Regions from separate parts of the Sporosarcina sp. resist genome, predicted to be linked through region 2. Evidence: riboswitches for the same ligand, from Rfam matches in the RefSeq annotation. Region 2 holds a riboswitch; each other region holds the start of a gene.
The links. A riboswitch is a leader RNA that binds a small molecule or an ion and turns the genes downstream of it on or off. The one in region 2 is predicted to bind preQ1.
Positions count from the first base shown of each region.

Region 1: linked by a shared signal. The riboswitch ahead of H7992_RS22870 (QueT transporter family protein) and the one ahead of queF (preQ(1) synthase) in region 2 are both predicted to bind preQ1.
Region 3: linked by a shared signal. The riboswitch ahead of queC (7-cyano-7-deazaguanine synthase QueC) and the one ahead of queF (preQ(1) synthase) in region 2 are both predicted to bind preQ1.

Region 1 is NZ_CP060287.1:4,758,981-4,766,123, reverse strand. It holds gene H7992_RS22885 (homoserine dehydrogenase) at 1-200, shown strand, start outside; gene H7992_RS22880 (BCCT family transporter) at 241-1,731, opposite strand; gene H7992_RS22875 (excisionase family DNA-binding protein) at 1,938-2,168, opposite strand; gene H7992_RS22870 (QueT transporter family protein) at 2,236-2,718, opposite strand; PreQ1 riboswitch class I at 2,726-2,772, opposite strand; gene H7992_RS22865 (winged helix-turn-helix transcriptional regulator) at 3,033-3,368, opposite strand; gene H7992_RS22860 (nitroreductase family protein) at 3,503-4,132, shown strand; gene H7992_RS22855 (beta-carotene 15,15'-monooxygenase) at 4,677-5,714, shown strand; gene H7992_RS22850 (DMT family transporter) at 5,849-6,718, shown strand; gene H7992_RS22845 (CPBP family intramembrane glutamic endopeptidase) at 6,758-7,143, opposite strand, start outside.
Region 2 is NZ_CP060287.1:1,806,612-1,813,754, reverse strand. It holds gene argF (ornithine carbamoyltransferase) at 1-359, opposite strand, end outside; gene H7992_RS09065 (M42 family metallopeptidase) at 504-1,592, opposite strand; gene H7992_RS09060 (diaminopimelate dehydrogenase) at 1,932-2,912, opposite strand; gene H7992_RS09055 (hypothetical protein) at 2,929-4,038, opposite strand; gene H7992_RS09050 (MFS transporter) at 4,207-5,373, shown strand; PreQ1 riboswitch class I at 5,400-5,443, shown strand; gene queF (preQ(1) synthase) at 5,530-6,027, shown strand; gene recQ (DNA helicase RecQ) at 6,074-7,143, opposite strand, start outside.
Region 3 is NZ_CP060287.1:2,219,095-2,226,237, forward strand. It holds gene H7992_RS10955 (2OG-Fe(II) oxygenase) at 1-32, opposite strand, end outside; gene H7992_RS10960 (hypothetical protein) at 509-688, shown strand; gene queE (7-carboxy-7-deazaguanine synthase QueE) at 801-1,508, opposite strand; gene queD (6-carboxytetrahydropterin synthase QueD) at 1,505-1,930, opposite strand; gene queC (7-cyano-7-deazaguanine synthase QueC) at 1,927-2,592, opposite strand; PreQ1 riboswitch class I at 2,601-2,644, opposite strand; gene H7992_RS10980 (2,3-butanediol dehydrogenase) at 2,821-3,870, shown strand; gene H7992_RS10985 (metallophosphoesterase) at 4,105-5,193, shown strand; partial or broken gene H7992_RS10990 (hypothetical protein) at 5,307-5,651, opposite strand; gene H7992_RS10995 (C40 family peptidase) at 5,683-6,510, opposite strand; gene H7992_RS11000 (branched-chain amino acid ABC transporter substrate-binding protein) at 6,911-7,143, shown strand, end outside.

The sequences.
Region 1 (7,143 bases), 2.1 Mb from region 2:
TTGGCCCGGTACTTATCGGAACTCATCATTCGCTATATGGTGTCGAAGGTGTGGACAACGCAATCATCGTTGAAACTGACTATCTCGGTGCCTTAACACTTGTCGGTCCGGGTGCAGGTATGTACCCAACGGCAAGCGCAATGGTCGGAGACTTCCTTCAAATGATTGGAAAACGTGAAAAGGTTCTTGTTAATAGTTAAGAAAAAGCGATTCCATTTATGGAATCGCTTTTTCTAGTTATTATTTTAATTTCATCAACTTTAATTCGGCTTTCAACGCTTTGAGCAACGCGACAACCATGAGCAGCATGACGAAAGAGAAGGGCAATGCAGCGATGATGATCGTGTTTTGCAAAGCGGTGAGGCCGTTGACAGATAGCAAAATGAGCGCAATTGTCGATTGGATAACGCCCCAAATGAGCTTCACATTATTCGGCGGTGTCAACGAACCATTCGTTGACTGCATGCCAAGGACAAATGTTGCTGAATCGGCTGAAGTAACGAAGAACGATACAATCAATAAAATTGCGAAGACTGATATCATGAACGACATTGGCATAACATTGAACATTTCGAAAATCGTCAGTTCTGTACTGGATTGCGTCAAGTCGACAAGCCCTTTTTTCTGGATATCAATCGCTGTCGTTCCAAACGCTGAGAACCAGAATGTAACCAGCAAAGTAGGTGCAGCAAGTACGCCAATCATGAACTCCCTGATTGTACGGCCTTTTGAAACACGGGCAATGAACATACTGACAAACGGTGCCCATGAAATCCACCATGCCCAGTAGAATATTGTCCAGTCGTCAAGCCATTTCCGGTCGGTAGAGTCCAATGGTGCTGTACCGAAACTCATTTGGACAAGGTTTGAAAAGTAGCCGCCAAATGAATCAGTGAACATATTGAAAATGAGTAATGTCGGTCCAAGAACGACGATAAATCCAAGCAGTGCAAGAGCAAGGACTAAATTTGTATTCGATAAATATTTTATGCCCTTACTTAATCCTGACCATGCAGATGCAACGAACAGGACCGTGACGATTGCGATGATGACAAATTGTGAAAAGATATTGATCTCAACACCAAATAAGTAGTTTAGGCCTGCATTAATTTGAACAGCGCCGAAGCCGAGTGATGTAGCAACGCCGAATGCTGTTGCGAAAACGGCGAGTACATCGACGAGAGTACCCCATGGTCCAACCATTTTTTCACCGAATATCGGCTTCAATGTTGCTGAAATTAATCCCGGTTCCCCTTTGCGGAACTGGAAGAAGGCTAAAGATAGCGCAATGACTCCGTACATGGCCCATATGTGAATCCCCCAGTGAAAGAAAGATTGACGTAAGGCTTCTTTGAAAGCAGCATCCGTATTTGGATCTTCCGAAGCAGGACTGATTGCAAAGTGTGATAATGGTTCAGCGGCACCATAAAAGACTAGGCCGATACCCATCCCGGCGGAAAACAGCATGGCAACCCATGTAACTGTTGAAAACTGCGGACGGTCCGTATCTTTTCCAAGCCGGATTTTTCCGTATGGACTGACGATGAAAAAGAAACTGAGCGCTAACATAAATGACATGAGCAGCATATAGTACCAACCGAAAGACGACGCAACAAAGTTTCGGACATTCGTTGTAACAGCCTCAAAACTTTCAGGTGCAAACGCGCCATATCCGACGGTCAAAATAATCAGACCAATTGTGATGTAAAAGACATTTGAAATTTTCTTCATAATTCCCCCTCGTGGAGCTGGTAATTTGGAAACAGCTTCTTACTATACTAGCAAAGCATATTGAAAGCAACCAATCGATGTATTTAGTATTTTCTCTTATAGCGATTTCCATACCTTTAACGGAACGATACCCTATCTTAAATAAAACAAAACCGGCTGAAAATCCGTAGATTTTCAACCGGTTTTTCAATCTTCATCTTTGTTTTTCAATCTTCATCTTTAATGTCACGATCGGGTGGAATAGGTTCGTTCCGCCATTCATCGATTTGGTGTTTTAACATTTCGAGCTGTTCTAAATAGAGTCCAAACTGATCTTTGTTAATAAGGAATTTTTCACCATCATGGACGGAACGGATGCGACCTTCCCGCACGTACTTTTCTACTTGTTCGACAGGCATACCTAGATGTTCAGCGGTTTCTTGGATTGTTATGTACATCGATCCATCTCCTTAAAAAATCCCTCTATTTCAATCGCTAACAGTGAAATGGAGGGGATGGGTTATGTTAAATAAGTTTTTCGAATTTCAAACGTTTATTTAAAATCATCATAATCGGAATCCCGATAGCCATAACGACGAATTCACCTATTGCGACTGTTAACCAGGTAAGTAGGAAAGGCAGTTCTAATGCTAGATTCAACTCGAAAGCAATGATGAACATTGTAAAGGTGAAAACAAGCGTGTTGAAGACCATTCGCTTGAATATTCCAGATATGAATTTAGCAGAGAAAATCGTAATTGAAAGGGCTAGGATTGATTGGCTTACCCCAAAAAATAAGTCATACATACCAAGTGGGGAAAATAAGTTTGTCACAAATACACCAAGCACAATTCCAAATATGAGCTTTTTATTGAACACGACAAGATGGTTGAACATCTCAGGGATTCTAAATTGGATGGCTGAGTATGCTAATGGTGCTATTAATAGGGAAACAGCTACATATAAAGCGGCGATAATCCCGCTAATGGCCATTGTTTTTATTTTCATTATTCATTTCCTCCTAGTTTTTTTAGCGTGGGATGGTTGACGAACCACGTGTTAAAAAGCCTGCAATCCAGTGTATCATAGTGTTTTTGATTCGTACATGTCAATACATGTGAAAAATGAAGAAGTAAGAATTTGGATAGGATAAATATCGATGTTCGAAGTCTTGTTGCAGCCATGGAATAGCTGGATATAAATGATTGAGAAAAGTGTAGGAAAGATGAATGTGGTTAATTAGGGCAAGGGAAAAGAGCTATCAACCTCTAGGGGAAATAGCTCTTCTTTGGGAGTTTAATGAATTCTCTAACCTTTCTGATCTAAAGGTTTGTTCGCTTTGCCATCCAGTTCCGTATGGCAGTAATAACTTCTTTTAATTCCATCCCGCTGTCCGTTAGCTCATATCCAACTATAGTAGAAGAAGGCTCAAGTTGTTTTTTTGTAACGAGGCCTTCTTTGATTAATTCATTCAACCGTTCTGTTAAAAGTCGATCTGATATCCCTGGAATACCTTCAGTGATTTCATGAAAACGCTTGGGTCCGGACATTAGTGTATAAATAATTACCCCCATCCATCTCTTACCAATAAATTCAATTGTATCGTGAAAGTTGTTGCAGACATGTGATGAATTCCCACAATTTTTCGGTTGATTCACTAGTCGAACCTCCATTCTGCTTTATCTTTCATCTATCTTAACATGTATCGTTAGGGTTGACATAACAAACTTACTAATGGTAAGTTGAATGCAGGTACTTACTATTAGTAAGTTTTAGAAAGGGAGGCAATACAATGACTACAACATTGAACTCACATTTATATAGTGTAATGAAGGACAGAAAATCGGTAAGAGTGTTCGATCCGAACGCTACAATCGCAAAAGAGGAAATTGCAGAAATGCTGAAGCTGGCAACAATAGCTCCTTCATCTAGTAACCTGCAATCTTGGAGTTTTATAGTTATCCAAGACCCCGAGGTGAAGAAAGAACTGCAAGTAATTGCTAACAATCAAGTCCAGGTGGGGGATTCATCTGCCGTTATCGCTGTCTTAGGTAATATCGATGCGTATAAAAAGGTGGAGCAAATCTATACACAAAATGTTGCAGAAGGTCATATGGATGAGTCGATTAAAGATCGTACGATTGCCAGTACGAATGCGGTCTATCCAACTATTCCAAGAGAGGCAAGAATGAATATCGCTTCTTTCGATGCAGGGCTAGTTTCTATGCAATTGCTGTTGATTGCCAAAGAAAAAGGCTATGATACTTCAACAATAGGTGGCTTTGATAAAGTGAAATTTGCTGAGAGATTCGACCTTCCTAGTGATCAATTCCCAATTGTACTGATTGCCTTAGGAAAGGCCGCTGCCCCGGCATACGGGTCTTCCCGCTTGCCTTTAGATGAAGTTGTGCGTTTTATATAAGAAATTTATTGCCCGGGATGCTACATGCATTTCGGGCTTTTTTGTATACAGATTTTTAGTTTATATTAATAACAATTATTGACATTATGTTAAGTTGTATTTATGGTTAATACTAATTAACTGTTAATCGGAACGAAAGAAGGTGTTGTAATGGATTCTAGGTTATCTAACAATATGAAAGAGATTATTAAACGTAGAAGAGATGGATTGCAATCAGATTCCGAATACCAAGATGTGATTGAAAATAGGCATCTGTAAAACAAGTGAGCTAACGACAAGGTTACGAATTACGTCAAGTACTGTAAGCCAATTATTAAACAGACCTGAGAAAAATCAATAAAGAAAATCGTAGGGAATTGAAAATAAAACTCGATCAATTAAGAAGGATAGCCTATTTCGAAAAACTTACATAAATTGAGCAAACGATTAACGAAAAGTAGTAGGAAAAGTTAGGAAAAGTTAGGAATGAAGGATATTCAGGAGTTACATCGTATATTTCAAAAGTTGGAAAACATTATAACTCAAAAAAAGTGAGGTGGATAACATGGTATATAAAAGGGAATCAATCCATATTGTATGGCTAATCTTATTATTACTTGTTTTGGCTTCTAATTTTGCTTTATACCGCTCTTCCTTTGGGCTTAACCTGTTGCCTACAAAAACGAATGGTGTCGTGCTAGGTTCCATCCTTGATTTAACCATTGTGGCACCCGTTTTATTTTTAGCTTGGCAACGTAAAATGAGTTGGAAGTATCTCATTGTGTTGATGGCTGGGGGCCTTATGGTTGCACGCTTTATGATTCCGATGGAGTATTTAGCTCCTTTTAAGACGATTACGTTAGCAGGTTTTGTAATAGAAGGTGCACTCGTTTTACTTGAAGTTCTGTTGTTAGTAACTCTTTTTAAATATTTACCCGAAATCATTCAAACGGTGAAGAAAAGCCCTTTACCACTTTTATTTTCTTTCTCTCATGCAGTGGACGAAAAGGTAAGAAAGCATCCGATTATTCAAGTGATTTGTTCGGAAATGCTCATGTTTTATTATGCTTTTTGTATTTGGAAAAAGAAACCGCAAGAAAAAGACAATACGTTCACACTCTACAAAAAATCAAGTTTAATCGCCTTTCAAGTGATGATGATCCATGCAATTGTGATTGAAACAATCGGTATTCACTGGTGGTTGCATGACAAATCATTTATTTTATCGCTTATTCTGCTAGTGATAAACATCTACTCAGTCCTGTTATTTTTAGGTGATATTCAAGCACTACGCTTCAATCCTTTGCAGATAGAGCATGAAAGTATGTATGTTTCTCTAGGTTTGATGAAGCGTATGGAAATTCGATGGGAAGATATTGAGGAGATAATAGAAGACCCTGATGTATTGGAACAAAAATTTTCGAAGAATACGATTGATTTTATTGCACGTGATTTTGAGAAAGTGTACCCGAGTGTCCTATTAAAGTTGAAATATCCAGTAGAAGCGACACTGTTGATGGGGGTAAAGAAATTCTATGATCAAGTAGCTATTCGAGTAGATGATTCGGAGAGGTTTAAAGAACTGGTGAAGCAAAAGTTATGAAGATAGATGTTGTATCTCACCGGTTTAGCTAGGTTCGTATAATCACTTGTGGATTCAATTAAGTAGAATTAAGGTATTGGAAAATTTGATTTATGTGGTATCTTCTACTGTAGAGAGAGTAAGGGGGGATCACTTTGTCACAACGTATTTCATATCTAGTCGTGCTGGTAGGTGCGATACTTTGGGGGACGACTGGCACAGCCCAAACATTCATGCCGCAAACGATTCATCCGTTGGCAGTTGGGGCATCGAGGCTTGCTATAGGGGGTTTTTCGTTACTAGTTATTTTGCTCATTATGCGTAAAATCGATTTTCGAAATTGGCCTTGGAGATCTACCCTGTATGCAGCTATTTCGATGGCCATTTTTCAGTATTTATTTTTTTCTTCTGTCAGATTAACGGGGGTTGCTATAGGCACGGTCGTCACAATCGGAAGTGCTCCAGTTTTTTCTGGAATCATTGAATGGTTACTAGCAAAACGCCGTCCGACTCGGGTGTGGATCATGGCGACAGCACTTGCAATTATAGGCTGTGCACTGCTCTTTTTAAATAAAGATGGAATCGTTGTAAATCCAGTGGGAATCGCGATGTCACTTGGGGCTGGATTGTTGTTTGCCTTTTATACACTTGTCAATAAAGACGTACTAGACAAGGTAGATCCTGTGCCTGCTGTTGCGGTTATCTTTTCGATGAGTGCGATAATGCTCATGCCATTCTTGTTTTTATTCGAAACGGAAGGGCTTATGACGGGGCGTGGAATTTCTGTTGTGTTGTATCTTGGGATCGTCACAACCAGTGTGGCATATATCCTGTTTTCTGCCGGATTGAAACGGATACCTTCATCGTCAGCAGTCACCCTGTCACTTGCTGAACCACTTACTGCTGCTATATTGAGTGTGATTGTTGTAGGTGAACGACTGACAGGAACGTCGTGGATGGGTATTGCGATGTTGCTTGGTGGAATTCTTGTGTTGACGTTGAGTGGTAGGAAAGTGAAGGTTTGAACAGTCTTTTTGTTTTTGAAATTCAAAATACAGGAAGCTTTAAAGGCTTCCTGTATTTTTTTGATTTTTCGATTTGGAATAAAGCTTTGTAGCGATAAAACCGACCAAGATTAGCATCGTTGCTAGGATTCCACCTTCTAGGCCGAATGCACCACCAGTCAGCCAATCATGTCCCTCGGCTAGTTCAACGCTATAGATGCCATTTGGTGCTGTACCGCTTACCGCAAATCCAAAAATATTCCCTTGGAAGTAGTTCCACGTAATATGATAACCAATCGGCAGCCACAAACTTTTTGTGGCGTCAAACATATAAGCGAATAAAAGCCCGACCAGTGCAATATTCATTAATCCTAAAAGACTTACATTTGGATTTGCACCATGGGCGATGCTGAAAATTAAAGCGGATGCTACGTAGATAACCCACT
Region 2 (7,143 bases):
TTCGCACGGATCATGACGCCGTCCAAGTACTCAGACAATACATGACCTGTGTCATAAACGGACTCCCCACGGCCGATTTGCAAGTCACGTGCATTCATGAACATTGCATGCCCCCCAAGTTGGATCATACCCACTTCGAATGAAATACGTGTACGCGTTGAATGCTTTTCAAAAATCATCCCCAGTGTTTTTCCGGCCAATAAATTCGGCATCTTGCCAGCCGCCATATCTTTTTTCATGGCATCTGCTTTATGCAATAAATACGATACCTCTTCATGTGTATAATCAAGCAGGGTAAGTAAATCTCTCCCTTTCAATCCTTCTACTATTTTCGCATTATCCATTTCAATCTTCACCATTCCCTCATCCCCTATCGTTTATTTCAATTGGTATCTCTGATTATATGTATGCATAATTATAAAGTCAAGTGTATTTTTATAGATTTATTCAAATAAAAAAACTGCCCAGACCATTTAATTGGCCTGAGCAGAATAATCGTTCAATTATTCAAATGTAATCTTATTCACCGTGTCACGGTCTAATTTCTTAATGACTGCGACAATCAGTTTCACTGTATTTTCATAATCGTCGCGGTGCAGGATACCTGCATGCGAGTGAATATAACGTGTTGGAATACAGATTGCAAGTGATGGTACGCCATTGCCTGACAGATGAATTGAACCTGCATCTGTTCCTCCGCCTGGAATCGTTTCAAACTGATAAGGAATGCTATTCTCTTCAGCTGTGTCAACAACAAGTTCACGCAACCCTTTATGCGATACCATTGAAGCATCGAATAATAGAATTTGTGGACCATCGCCCATTTTACCAGTAGCTTCTTTGGACGTAACACCTGGCGTGTCGCCAGCGATTCCTACATCAACTGCAAATCCGATGTCCGGCTGAATTTTCGTTGCCGCTGTGCGCGCACCACGAAGACCTATTTCTTCTTGTGCAGCCCCCACTCCGAAAACGATATTTGGATGTTTTTCATCTTTAAGCGCTTTCATTACGTCAATCGCAATTGCACAGCCGATACGGTTGTCCCACGCTTTTGCAAGAAGGTATTTTTCATTATTCATCACTGTGAATTCGAAATACGGTACAACCATATCTCCAGGTAGAATGCCCCACTTCATTGCTTCTTCTTTCGAAGTTGCACCAACGTCAATGAACATATCTTTAATATCGACCGGTTTTTTACGCGCTTCAGGCGATAAGATATGCGGTGGTTTCGATCCAATAACACCTGTAACTGTGTCCCCTTTGCGTGTAACGATTGTCACGCGCTGTGCAAGCATTACTTGTGACCACCAGCCGCCTACTGTTTGAAATGATAGGAAACCTTTATCGTCAATTTTAGAAATCATGAATCCAACTTCATCAAGATGTCCCGCTAGCATGATTTTGGGTCCATTCTCATCGCCAGTTTTCTTCGCGATTAATGAACCAAGACCATCCTGTTCAATATCATCTGCAAATGGCTCTATGTACTTTCTCATAACTTCACGGGGTTCACGTTCGTTACCAGGAATCCCTTTTGCGTCTGTAAGTTCTTTCAGCATCACTAACGTTTCATCTAATTTCGTCAATTCCTTCGACCTCCTAAATAAATCGTACATGAGTAGTATATGCGAAAAGTGCACTATTATCAAAACATTTAGGATTGAGAATCAAATAAAGTAGAGAGTTGATCGAAATCACTATATAGTCGGCACTCAACAAGTGGAATGTTCTTCCAAAACAACTTAGTCGCTAGATTTGTTCGTTATACCCTGCAAGATATACCACCTTGTTAACTCCAAATAAGTAGTGCCGAATATATAGTAATAAACAAAACATCTCCATAAAAACAGCGTTACCTCAACTATAGAGGTAACGCTGCCGTTGTTTATTCAAAAAGCAATATGCAATTCTATTTCCAACTACAATTACAGCAATTCTTTCCGTAAATCTGCAGCACTTTTTGGAGAAAGCAATCCAGGCGCAATGTCGAAGACTGTTTTCGCACCCGTCTCACCGTTCTGATGCAACCTATAAGCTGCGCGTGCGTACGCAACAAGCACGCTTGATGTGAATTCAGGGTTGCTGTCGAGTTTCAAGGAATACTCCATCACTTGTGCGCTGTCTTCCCCTGTCTTACCGCTGCGAATCACGAAACCGCCGTGTGGCATCGCAGAGTGATCCTGTTTCAATTCTTCTTCAGTAATAAAAGTCACTGTCGTATCGTAATCTGTAAAGTAGTCAGGCATCGTGACAATCGTTTCTTTCACTTTGTTGCCGTCAACGCCATCTGCTAAGACTACATAACATTCGCGGGTATGCTTCTCACGCGTAGTCAATTCTGGTAATGAACCGCTACGCACTTTGTCAACAGCGTCCGGAACAGGAATTGTATATTGGACAGCACCTTTTACGCCTTCAATTCTTCTAAGCGCATCGGAATGTCCCTGACTCAATCCTTTGCCCCAGAACGTGTAAGTCGCACCTTCTGATAAGACCGCTTCGCCATAAAGACGATTAATGGAGAACAAACCTGGATCCCAGCCGACTGAAATGATGGCAATCTTACCGTTAGGTTTAGCCGATGCATCTACCGCTTCAAAGTAACCTGGAATTTTCGCATGTGTATCAAAGCTATCCACCGTGTTGAATAAAGCTGATAGGGCCGGGCCTTGCTCTGGTAAATCATTTTTCGATCCGCCGCAAAGGATGAGTACATCGATTGCATCAGTAAATTTATGAATGTCATCCATCATATGTACGGATACATTGCCATTCAGTAATTTCACATCTTCTGGATTTCTCCTTGTAAACACACCAACCAGTTCCATATCTTTATTCTGATTGATTGCAGACTCAACACCGCGTCCCAAATTTCCGTAACCTGCAATTCCGACTCTAATTGTCATCGTCGTATTTCCCCTTTCAATCTGTTGCATTCAATTTCAGCAATTTATAGTATAAGTTTATCTCTTTATTGGTCATTTTTCTATATAACTCGTCCGCTTTCGTAAAAAAAACTTCATCAATGGCAACAAACCCATAGCCACCGCCATTTTGTCTTAGCACAGGAAGGCCCTCGTATTTTAAGGGATAGCCGCCTTCCTCGCGAATAAACCCTTTTAACGACTTCATATATTTCATAATTTCACTATGCAATTTTTCATTACCATGCATCGGTTCCGATGATGTAAAGATAAGCGTCGTCGTCTCACCGTATGAACCCGTTCCGATTGAATCTGCCACATTTTCTGCAATCCATCCTGTAAACCGACCTTTGACACCTAGACGACTAATTTTATCAAAAGCTGAGCTTAGAATTTTAATTTTCATCAAAGACAAGTCTGATTCCTCTTCCTTCAGCTTCTCATTATTAAAATGCATGACCCATCCTCCAGTCGTCATTTCTCGATTTGATACGCTTTCTAGGCCGACAAAAGGTCCGAATTTCCTGGGTTCATCACTATACAGCTCTGCGAAAGTGTTTTGCATATCTTCTTGGACCACTTCGGGCATGTTCACAAGCAGTTGCTTTTCTATTGTGAACACTTCATTCACAATCTGCCCAAAATAGAATGGTATCTCTTTTTGAACACTGATTAATGCTGCAGCCAATCGGGAGCTCTCGTCTTCAAGACGGAGATTCAGCAAAAATGGAATTGTTTCCACCTGACCGTTACGCTTCCAAATAATTGCTTCCATCATTATCCTATCAACAGAAGATTGCACATGTTTCACAGCAATACCCGCTTTGATGATTTCCTCCACATCGAAATAATCCGTTAGAATGAACAATTCGATAGAAGTATCTGCTTTAAGATGCGGGATTAATGACAACCCTGCAGCAAATGATTTGTGAACGCCCCTATATTCAGGTTGTTTCAAATCGGGAGAGGGCATGTTTACTAAATCCCTCGCAAAAAACGGTTCGGAATAATGTTCCAAGTCTAGTTGAACGAAAATATATCGCTTTTCAATTTCATTTACAATTTCGCTATCATCTTGTTTTTTAAATAAGTTTGTAAAAAAGCCCACTCACCGTTTCCCCCTTTACCCATTCATATATTTCATTAATCTTATCGTTATCTTTCATTAATTGCTAAAGAATATGTTTTGTTCACAATCTCTCCTTTTCCCCTTAGGTCCAAATAATGCTAAAGTATAGGGTAGGATGTTATCTATTAATTGAAAAGAGGCTTCATTATGCGTGGTTTTGTTTACCTCATCGTTTTCTTCTCGTTTTTTGATTTATTTTCGCAACTGCCTGTCATGAGCCCATTTGCATTATCTCTTGGTGCTACACCATTTTTAGTTGGACTTGCAGTTGGTATGTATTCATTTTCAAATACTATCGGGAATGTCATTTCCGGTTTCATGACTGACAAAAGAGGACCTTTTTTCATACTCGTACTTGGACTATTTGCTTCGGCACTCTCTCTCTTCCTCTACGCGTTTGTTGATGGACCAATGTCATTGCTCGGTGTCCGCTTTGTCCATGGTTTTATGGAAGGGCTAATTGTACCAGCTGCGTTCACTTTCCTGGCAAATCGTGCAGAAGAATCTAAACGAGGTAAAAGTGTTGCAATTTCAGGTGCATTCGTTGGATTGGCAGCGATTATCGGTCCAGCTTATGGTGGTATTGTGGCAGCTAAAACAAGTACACCTTTCATTATGGCGGTCAACGGCAGCATCATGATGCTACTGGCAATACTTGCATTCTTTGTTCTCCGATCGTTTACATATGTACGAAAACAGCCTTCAAAAGGAGCTGACAGTTTCCGTGTCAGATATCTTTTCCAACATCCGGGGATGGTCAGAGCATTCGCGGGAGCATTCTTCTTAATGTTCTCACAAGGTGTACTTGCCCTTGTGTTGCCGCTAAAAGTTGAATCACTTGGATTTGATACCAAAACAACGGGGTTGTTACTAAGCACATTTGGCGTCGTCGCTATTCTCATCTTCTTATTGCCCATCAATCGAGTTTTTGACCGTGTACGGCCAGTTGTGACACTTGCATTCGGAATAACACTTATGGGATTAAGTATGCTGTTCCTGAGTCAAGTTGAGGAATTGAATTACTTATATATTGCAATGTGTATTTATGGGGCTGGATTCGCTTTCCTCTTCCCATCCATCAACTCGCTGCTAATCGATTCTTCATCTCCTGAATTTCGCGGGAAAGCATATGGTTACTTTTACGCGTTCTTCTCGATTGGTGTCGTTGCAGGTTCAAGCTTGATTGGATTCTTGGACTTGGAGTACCGAGGCGCTTTCATGCTGACAGGATTCATCCTCCTCGCTGTCGCTTTATATGCCTTGATTGGCTTGAAGAAAAAAGGATCTATTGACAAATCATCGCACGTCCTATAATGTCAGATACGAAATGAATACCCTGTTCGGGAGAGGTTCATAGCGACCCTCTATAAAAAACTATGGATGACGGAATTTACGCCATGTGCATTCGATATGGCCGTTTTCCCGGCGCCTATGGACCTCCCTGACAAAATATACGGGAGGTTTTTTTAATTGGCTGGAAGAGATGAAGCAACATTGACCGACTTAACTTTGCTCGGCAATCAAAACACGAAATACGTGTACGAGTACAACCCCGATGTTTTAGAGGCTGTCGACAATATGCATGTGGATCGCGATTACTTTGTTAAATTCAACTGTCCGGAGTTTACATCACTTTGTCCGATGACAGGGCAACCCGATTTCGCGACGATGTATATCAGTTTTGTGCCGGATAAAAAACTTGTGGAGAGTAAAGCACTCAAATTATATCTATTCAGTTTCCGAAATCATGGCGACTTTCATGAAGACTGCGTCAATATTATTATGAATGACATAATCAAACTAATTGAACCGCGTTATATCGAAGTATGGGGGAAATTTACGCCGCGTGGCGGCTTGTCAATCGATCCTTATTGCAACTATGGCAAACCCGAAACAAAATATGTACAAATGGCGGAACACCGGATGATGAATCACGATATGTATCCGGAAAAAGTTGATAATAGATAATTTGATAACAAAAAACCATCCGGACTGTTCATTGTCCGGATGGTTTTTATGCGTTTTGCATTTGAAAAGTCTTGATTTCTTCCATGAATGCTTCCCCGTATCTTTCCAATTTCGCAAGACCAACACCATTTACTTCGAGGAAATCATCATTTGTAACAGGCATTCTTGCCGCCATATCACGCAACGTTTTATCTGAAAAGACGACGAACGGCGGTACACCCGCTTCTTGAGCCAGTTTCATACGTAGTGCACGAAGCTGGTCGAATAGTGGATCATCATTCGCAACTTGCATTGTAATAACAGTCACTTTTCGATTGACTGTCACTTTACCTGTCAGCACATCTTTCCCTTGTTCACTGACGTAAATGGTTGGAAACTGCCCATTCTCCACGCCAAGATAACTTTCTGAAATGATGAACTCGATGAAATCAGATATATCTTTTGCGCTACGCCCTTTCATTAAACCGTATGTCGTTAATTTATCGAAACCGAATTCAATCACCTTCTTGTTCCGAGATCCTGTTAATACTTGTGCAATCATCGCCTTGCCAAACCGTTGTCCCATTCGAATGACACATGACAATACTTTTTGAACGTCTTCAGTCACATCCGTACTTTCACGTGTGTCGGTACAATTTGCACAGCGACCGCAGTCCTTCACATCTGTCTCTCCGAAATACAAAATAATGAATTTCTGAAGGCATGTTTCTGTATGGCAATAGTCAATCATTGACTGCAATTTTTCAAGCTCTGCCGGAATTCTGCTTGGGTCTTGTGATTGATCAATCAAGAAACGCTGGGTTTGTACATCCTGTGATGAAAATAGCACAGTACAAGCACTGTCAAGCCCATCACGTCCTGCACGCCCTGCCTCCTGATAATAGCTCTCCATATTTTTCGGCATCTGGTAATGAATAACATAGCGGATATTGGATTTATCAATTCCCATGCCGAATGCATTTGTCGCAACCATGACTGACGCCTCATCATTCAAAAAACGGTCTTGTCCAGACTGACGTTCAATATCTCCAAGTCCAGCATGATATTTCGCAACAGACACTCCACTTTTTTGAAGAATGTCGTGCACATGATCAACCGCTTTTCGTGTAGCAGCGT
Region 3 (7,143 bases), 410 kb from region 2:
AATATAGTTTGTTCTTTATTCTCCGTTATCATCTTCAAACGACCCCTTAAACTATCTAATTTTCAGAACGAGTACGTTTTATCCCGCATTAACGGGCAGTAAGACCCCCACTTCAAGTCTTAAAGGACACAAGAAGAATAAGTGGGGGATCAAATGCCCGTAAAAGCCCGAATGGTTAGGGCCAACGAGGAGGAATTGCAGTTCATTCCTCCCTGTTGGTTACTTAGGCTTTGCCACAGGACGTGGCGCACTTAGCCTAAGTTCTTTAAACAATCAGTGGGGGATGAAGAACCCCCCTCTGATTGAAGATTAACTTTATTGGTAATGATTATACGTGTTAACGGTCTACTTTCACTTCAAATATTTGATTATAAGAGCATGCTCTTATAGTTTCTTCTTTGAATGATTTTATTTTATCATAGAATTTTAACATATCGCAAATTTGGTAACCATTTTAATGTTGGGATCTTTTCGTTAATATTGTGGCTAATAGTGAGGAAATTTAGATGTGGAAAATGACAACGTGTCGGCTCAATCTGTTGTAAAAGTAATAGTTGAAGTGATTTCAATGGGGAGAATGGAAGATTGGAAGGGAACAAAAGAGGACCTTTTATTAGGTTTATTGCCTTTACAAACCGATCAATTTAGAAAACTGCCTTCATCGATTTATAGTGAATTTCACAAGTAAAAGAACCAAGTGTCGGATTAGAACAATTCCGACGCTTGGTTCTTTATTAAATCATCTTTATATGTCAAAAATAGAGATGCAATACTGATCACAGAGAAATGAATAAGTCTTATCAGACGCCGCGTTTATTCCCCCATAGCAGAGTATGCAATTGTGGCAACACTTTGGCATCATTCATTATAGGGGAGTGGACTGTTAAATCAATTAACCACTCATATCGTTGTAACAATGTCGAAACGAGAAGTGCATCGTCAGTTGTCGTCGTATCGTCATTTCCTGTCTGTAGAAAGAAAGGAAACGCCGGATATCGCAGATGGACCTCTTCCGAAAACTTGAAATCCTTTTCATCGAAAATGACGACTTTCAAAGTAGCAGTCGTTTCAATCAGTTTCTCCATGAACGTATCCAGTTTACTGAAATCCGTCACCATCCCTGAACTTGGTGGTTTTGGGGAAAGCGTGATGTCATCAATTTTCAATAACCAATCCTGCCAAAAAGAAGCTTGCGTTTCAACTGCGACCTTCCAACCTTGTTCGTGGCACAAATCGACAAGTTCCCCAATTCCTTTATGAAGGGCAGGGTTCCCACCTGAAATTGTGACATGTGAAAATGACTGTCCGCCTATTGCTTTAAGTTCATCTATGATTTCTGCCGGCTGTTTCGAAGTGCTTTTTCCCGAACCGTCCCAAGTAAAACTGGAATCGCACCAAGAACAAGAATAATCACATCCAGCTGTTCGAACAAACATCGTCTTTAACCCCATGACCATTCCTTCGCCTTGAATAGTCGGACCGAATACTTCCATAACAGGAATCTTCATAGGACTACCTCCTGTTCAGGACGATAGATGACATAGCTAGTCGGCGTTTCTCGGACTATGACTTGAAGGCAGACAGGCTTGTTGTTTCTAGTTAGAAGAACTTCCTGGATTGATTTGCAAACCTGTTCTGCCAATTTCTCGGTCGTCGGGAAATTGTTCTTAAATTCAGGATGATCATTCAACACAGAATGATCGTATTTATCATGAATGAGGTTTTTGAGTTCCTTGAAATCAATCAGGAAACCGATTGAATCCAGTTCATTTCCTCCAATTGTTATGTTTAAGTAATACGTATGACCGTGCATTACTTGGCATTTTCCAGCATCTTCGCTTGGAATGAAATGTGCCGCAGAAAAATGCATGTCTTTGTTTAATTCAAAACGATATGAATGCTGAACTTGCGGATAAAATTGCTGCATCATTCAGAGACACCTACAGACTTTTTAGATAAATAGGTAGCGAGACCGTCATTCCGTAACACACAGGCAGGACATTTCCCGCAGCCTGTACTCGGAACTCCGTTGTAGCAAGTAAGTGTCTTGTTCTGCACAAAGTCGAACGCACCAAGTTCGTCAGACAAAGCCCAAACTTCGGACTTATCGAGCCACATCAAAGGCGTATGGATGACAAACCGCCCGTCCATAGCTAAATTCAGTGTCACATTCAACGATTTTATAAAATTGTCACGGCAATCAGGATAACCGCTAAAATCCGTTTCACTGACACCCGTAATTAAGTGCCGAGCACCAATCGCATCTGCATAGACCGCGGCAAATGACAGGAATAAATGATTCCTGCCTGGAACGAAAGTCGACGGCAATTCACCTTCTACTTCATTCACTTCAATATCATCTCGCGTCAAGGCATTTGCTGACAGTTGGTTGATCAAATTCATATCCAGTACTTTAAACGATACCCCAAGCTCATCTGCAATTTTTCTAGCACACTCGATTTCCTCCGAATGGCGCTGACCATAGTCAAACGTCACCGTAGCAACTTCACGGAAATTTTTCAATGCCCAAAACAGGCATGTCGTACTATCTTGGCCGCCGCTAAAGACGACAACCGCTTTTTCATTTTTCACTATAAAACATCTCCTTAGTTTTTTAGAGAGGGAGTTTTCGAACCTCTTTTTTTGAACAACGTTAATGATAACATAAATAGGTGATGGAAGGGATTAGAAGAGGGGTTTGGAAACAGTTGCGCACACAATTCTTATAATACAATCCGCGTATTATAAGTCTATCGTTTAATGAATTGTTTAATTAGGTGTATGATAACTATGCAAACAACTTAAGGAGATGAATTATCAATGAGAGCAGCAGTATGGTATAAAGCCAATGATATTCGTGTTGAAGAGCGTGAAGTGAAAGAAGTTCTTGCAAATGATGTAAAAATACGAGTGGCATGGACTGGTATTTGCGGCAGTGACTTGCATGAATACCATGAAGGCCCAGTATTAATTCCAGGAAATGGTCCGGATCCATTGACAAACCAGGAAGCGCCACTAACGTTAGGGCATGAGTTTTCAGGTATTGTTGAGGAAGTTGGTTCTGATGTGACACGCTTTAAAGCAGGGGATCGTGTCGTTATCAATCCGTTGATTACATATGGCACTAAATCGTCTGAGTATGATATATATGATGGCTTCACGTTTGTTGGACTAGGTTCTGACGGTGGATTTGCAGACTTTGCAGTCGTATCTGAGAAAAACGTTTATGCACTTCCGAAAGGTTTATCTCTTGAAGAAGGCGCACTTGTAGAACCGATGGCAGTTACTGTACAGGCCGTGAAAGAAGGCGGATTGCAAGCTGGTCAAACGGTTGCTGTATTTGGTGCTGGCCCGATTGGATTATTGACAATCATTGCTGCAAAAGCACAGGGTGCTAACAAAATTGTTGTATTTGACTTGTCTGAAGAGCGCTTGGAAAAGGCGTTGGCAGTAGGAGCTACACATGTGTTCAACTCAGGTAAAGTGAATCCTTTGGAAGTTGGAAAAGAGATTGAACCTGAAGGCTTTGATGTCTCGTTCGAGGTAGCTGGCGTAGAAATTACGTTGAACCAGGCAATTAAAATCACAAAAACGAGGGGGACGGTTGTTATTGTATCTATATTCCCGAAACCAGTTTCCTTCTCACCAATGGATTTAACGGCTTCCGGTATTAAAATTACATCAACACTAGCTTATGAGCCTGCAGTATTCCAGAAAACAATTGATATGATGGATTCTGGCGAAATTAACCCTAAAGAAATTATTACGAGCCGTATTGAGCTTGAAGAGCTTGTTGAAAAAGGTTTTGATGCGTTAACGAATGACAAAACGCAAGCGAAGATTCTTGTTAAATTGAGCGGCGAACAATAATACGATAGAATAGTTAAAAGTAAAGTACCCTGGTTGCATCTTTGGATGTTACTTAGGTACTTTTTTTAGGTGAATACCGTGGCGGACTAGGTTTATCTATCGCAAAAATAATCATTGATCTTCATGGCTAAAAAAACTATACAAAGCGAGAAGGGGAAGGGAACAATTTTTACGGTTACCATTACTCTCTAACTTTGTTCGGTAATTGATGTGATAAAGTGAGGGAAACAACAGATGTCATTTACAACTATTTTATTAATTTTGCTCGTCTTAGTGATCTATTTACTGTTATGTTTTTATATCGGATACAATGGCTGGGTATGGCTGAAAACAACGCAATTTGCTGCCTTCAAGAAAACCTATATAATGCTCATGATCTTACTTAGTTTGTCCTTTTTCATCGGACGGTTTTGGTCATGGGTACCTATCCAATTCATCGGCGGATTTTGGCTCGTGATTTTTGGCTATAGTTTACTATTATTACCTTTGATCAATCTCGCGATCTGCTTATTGAAAAAGAAATGGATTTTTCAAATCGGATTAGGGACGATATTATTCTTTGTTGTTGTGCTTATCTACGGTTCGTACAATGCTTGGAGTCCCGTTGTCACAACGTATGAGGTAGCTATTGATAAACCAGCTACAGAAAAAGAGTTAAAACTTGTCGTTGTATCCGATCTTCATCTCGGAAGCATTGTCGGTGAAAAGCATTTGGAACGTTTAGTTGCCGAAATTGAGGTATCACGCCCCGATCTAATCTTAATTCCTGGTGATATTATCGATGACTACATTGCTCCATACCTGGATAAAGAGATGGGGAAAATATTAGGGAAACTTCATGCACCACTTGGCGTTTACGCAGTACCTGGGAATCATGATTATTATGGCAATGATGTTGATCAATTAGTTATCGAAATGGATAAAATCGGCATCCATGTACTAGCAGACGAAACAGCACTCGTTTCCGATGACTTTTACATCATTGGTCGAAAAGATCTGGCGGCAAAGAGTAGGATTACAACAACTGCATTAGTTGCCGACTTAGACCAAAACAAACCAATGATTATGATGGACCACCAGCCCGTTGAATTTGACGAGGCAAGTGACAGTGGCATCGATTTACTGTTATCGGGACATACGCATAGAGGTCAACTATTTCCAGCTAATCTAATTACTCGATGGATTTTTGAAAATCATTATGGCCACATAATGAAAGGTCAGCTACACTCAATCGTAACTTCTGGTTTTGGTACATGGGGCCCCCCTCTTAGAATCGGTAGCCGTGCTGAAATCGTAGAAATCAATCTCAAATTCCAGAAATGAAACGCAAAATAACAGGAGACATTGAGACAATGGCAAGCTGAAAGTTGGGGTTCTTTACAAAAAGGAAAAAACAGCTGAAAGAAAAGGATTTCCTTTTCTTTCAGCTGTTTTACTTATGGGTATTTGTTTTCAAAATCACAGTCTTTCAATGGAATCAATTTTGATTTGTGTTCTACTTTATAGACTAGCCAAACGATTAAGAACAATAGTAAACCGACGTAGGGAATGACTACGCTATTCCAATCAATTCCGCTACCCATGAAAGCTTGAAAGTTTTGATCTAAAATAATGAAAATACATAGAAATAGCACCAATAATGGACCAAGCAGGAACCATTTTGTACGATTTGGAAGCTCTTTTATTTCGTGCGCCAAGTCCCAAAGAACGCGAGTGGACGTATACATGCCAGAGTTACCTGCAGATAATACGGCTGTTAGAATAATCGCATTCATAACGGATTCCATTGGTTTTACGAGTCAGGGTTTCTTTTTACAGCCGTTTAAAACTATCAAATTTTGATTTCCAGTAGCTGTTACTTAAGCTTGTTACTTGCGACTGCTTGCCCCCAGCATGCACGAACTTATTATTGCCAATGTAAATGCCGACGTGTGAAATGCCTTTACGATATGTATTTTTGAAAAAGACCAAATCACCTGGTTTGGGCGAGGTTACTTTCTTCGATTGCGCAAATTGACTAAGCGTGGTGCGTGAGATTTTTTTCCCTGATTGTTTGAAAGCATATTGTACGAAACCACTACAGTCAAAGCCGTTTTTTGTCGTCCCGCCAAATAGGTAGGGTATAAACCTTAGCTTCATTGCCTGATCAACAACGTTTTGAGAAGCAGTGGATGATTTGGAAGTTGATTTGTTTGCACTTGTTAAAAGAGAACTAAGTATCCATCCGGATGTTTTGTTAACTTTTACGTGAAACCAAACATCGTTCCCCAACTTTTTTTGCTGTGAAACAGTTAACGTCGTCCCTTTTTTTACCTTAGCAACAACCTTATTTGTTGTACCAGCAGCGGAACGCACATTGACATTGGATTTTGTCTTAAAGGTTCCCTTTTTTGCTGAAATGCCGTTAGACGCTGAATTGGTTTTCTTAGCTGATGTTTGTAAGATTTGATTTGGATAGAGTGAATCTGACGTTAAGTTATTCCATTTTTTTAGATTGGTTATGGATACCTTGCTTGATTTTGAAATGTTCCATAGTGACTCCCCATTTTTAACTGTATGCGTGCTCGCTTCTACATCGCTATTTGCCATTCCGAATACTAAAGTGCCTGCTAAAAGTAGTGAACATGCAATTTTTCTCATTATGTATTTCAGCCACCTTTTCTATTAATCATTGACTGGTCAATGCCTATACGTTTAATAGTAGAGAACTGAATATGCAAGTACAACAGCAATTTGATTACAGATTCATTACGCGTCCGTAAAAATAACGGGATATCTTGGACTTGCATCCAACTTTAGTTAACATTTGCCGTAGGCAGCTTAAATCATAGACTTCTCTCGGTTCACTGGTTGAACTGGGGAGAGGTTTTTTTATTGAATATGGCACAAAACAAACATTCTTTTGTGGATTTCTCATTATTGTGCTTAACTGGAACTAAATTCCTGAAAATAAAAATGAATAATCTGTCCTAATTCTTGTTTCTAATCAATATACATATACAAAGGCTTGTACTTCAATTAAGAAGAATGGGGGGTCAACATGAAGGTCAAAAAATCTTTAGCTTTATTGTTAGCGGGAGTTTTGGTGGTAGGTATGTTAGTGGGCTGTGGTTCAAAGCCCAAAACGACTGGGGGAAAAGATTTACCGATTATTAAAATCGCTACTCAGACACCACTATCAGGAGGTAGTGCCGCAATTGGAGAAGTAATTAAGCTAGGTGCACAGCTTGCATTAGACGACCAAAAGGAAAAGTTTAAAGAATTAGGATTTGA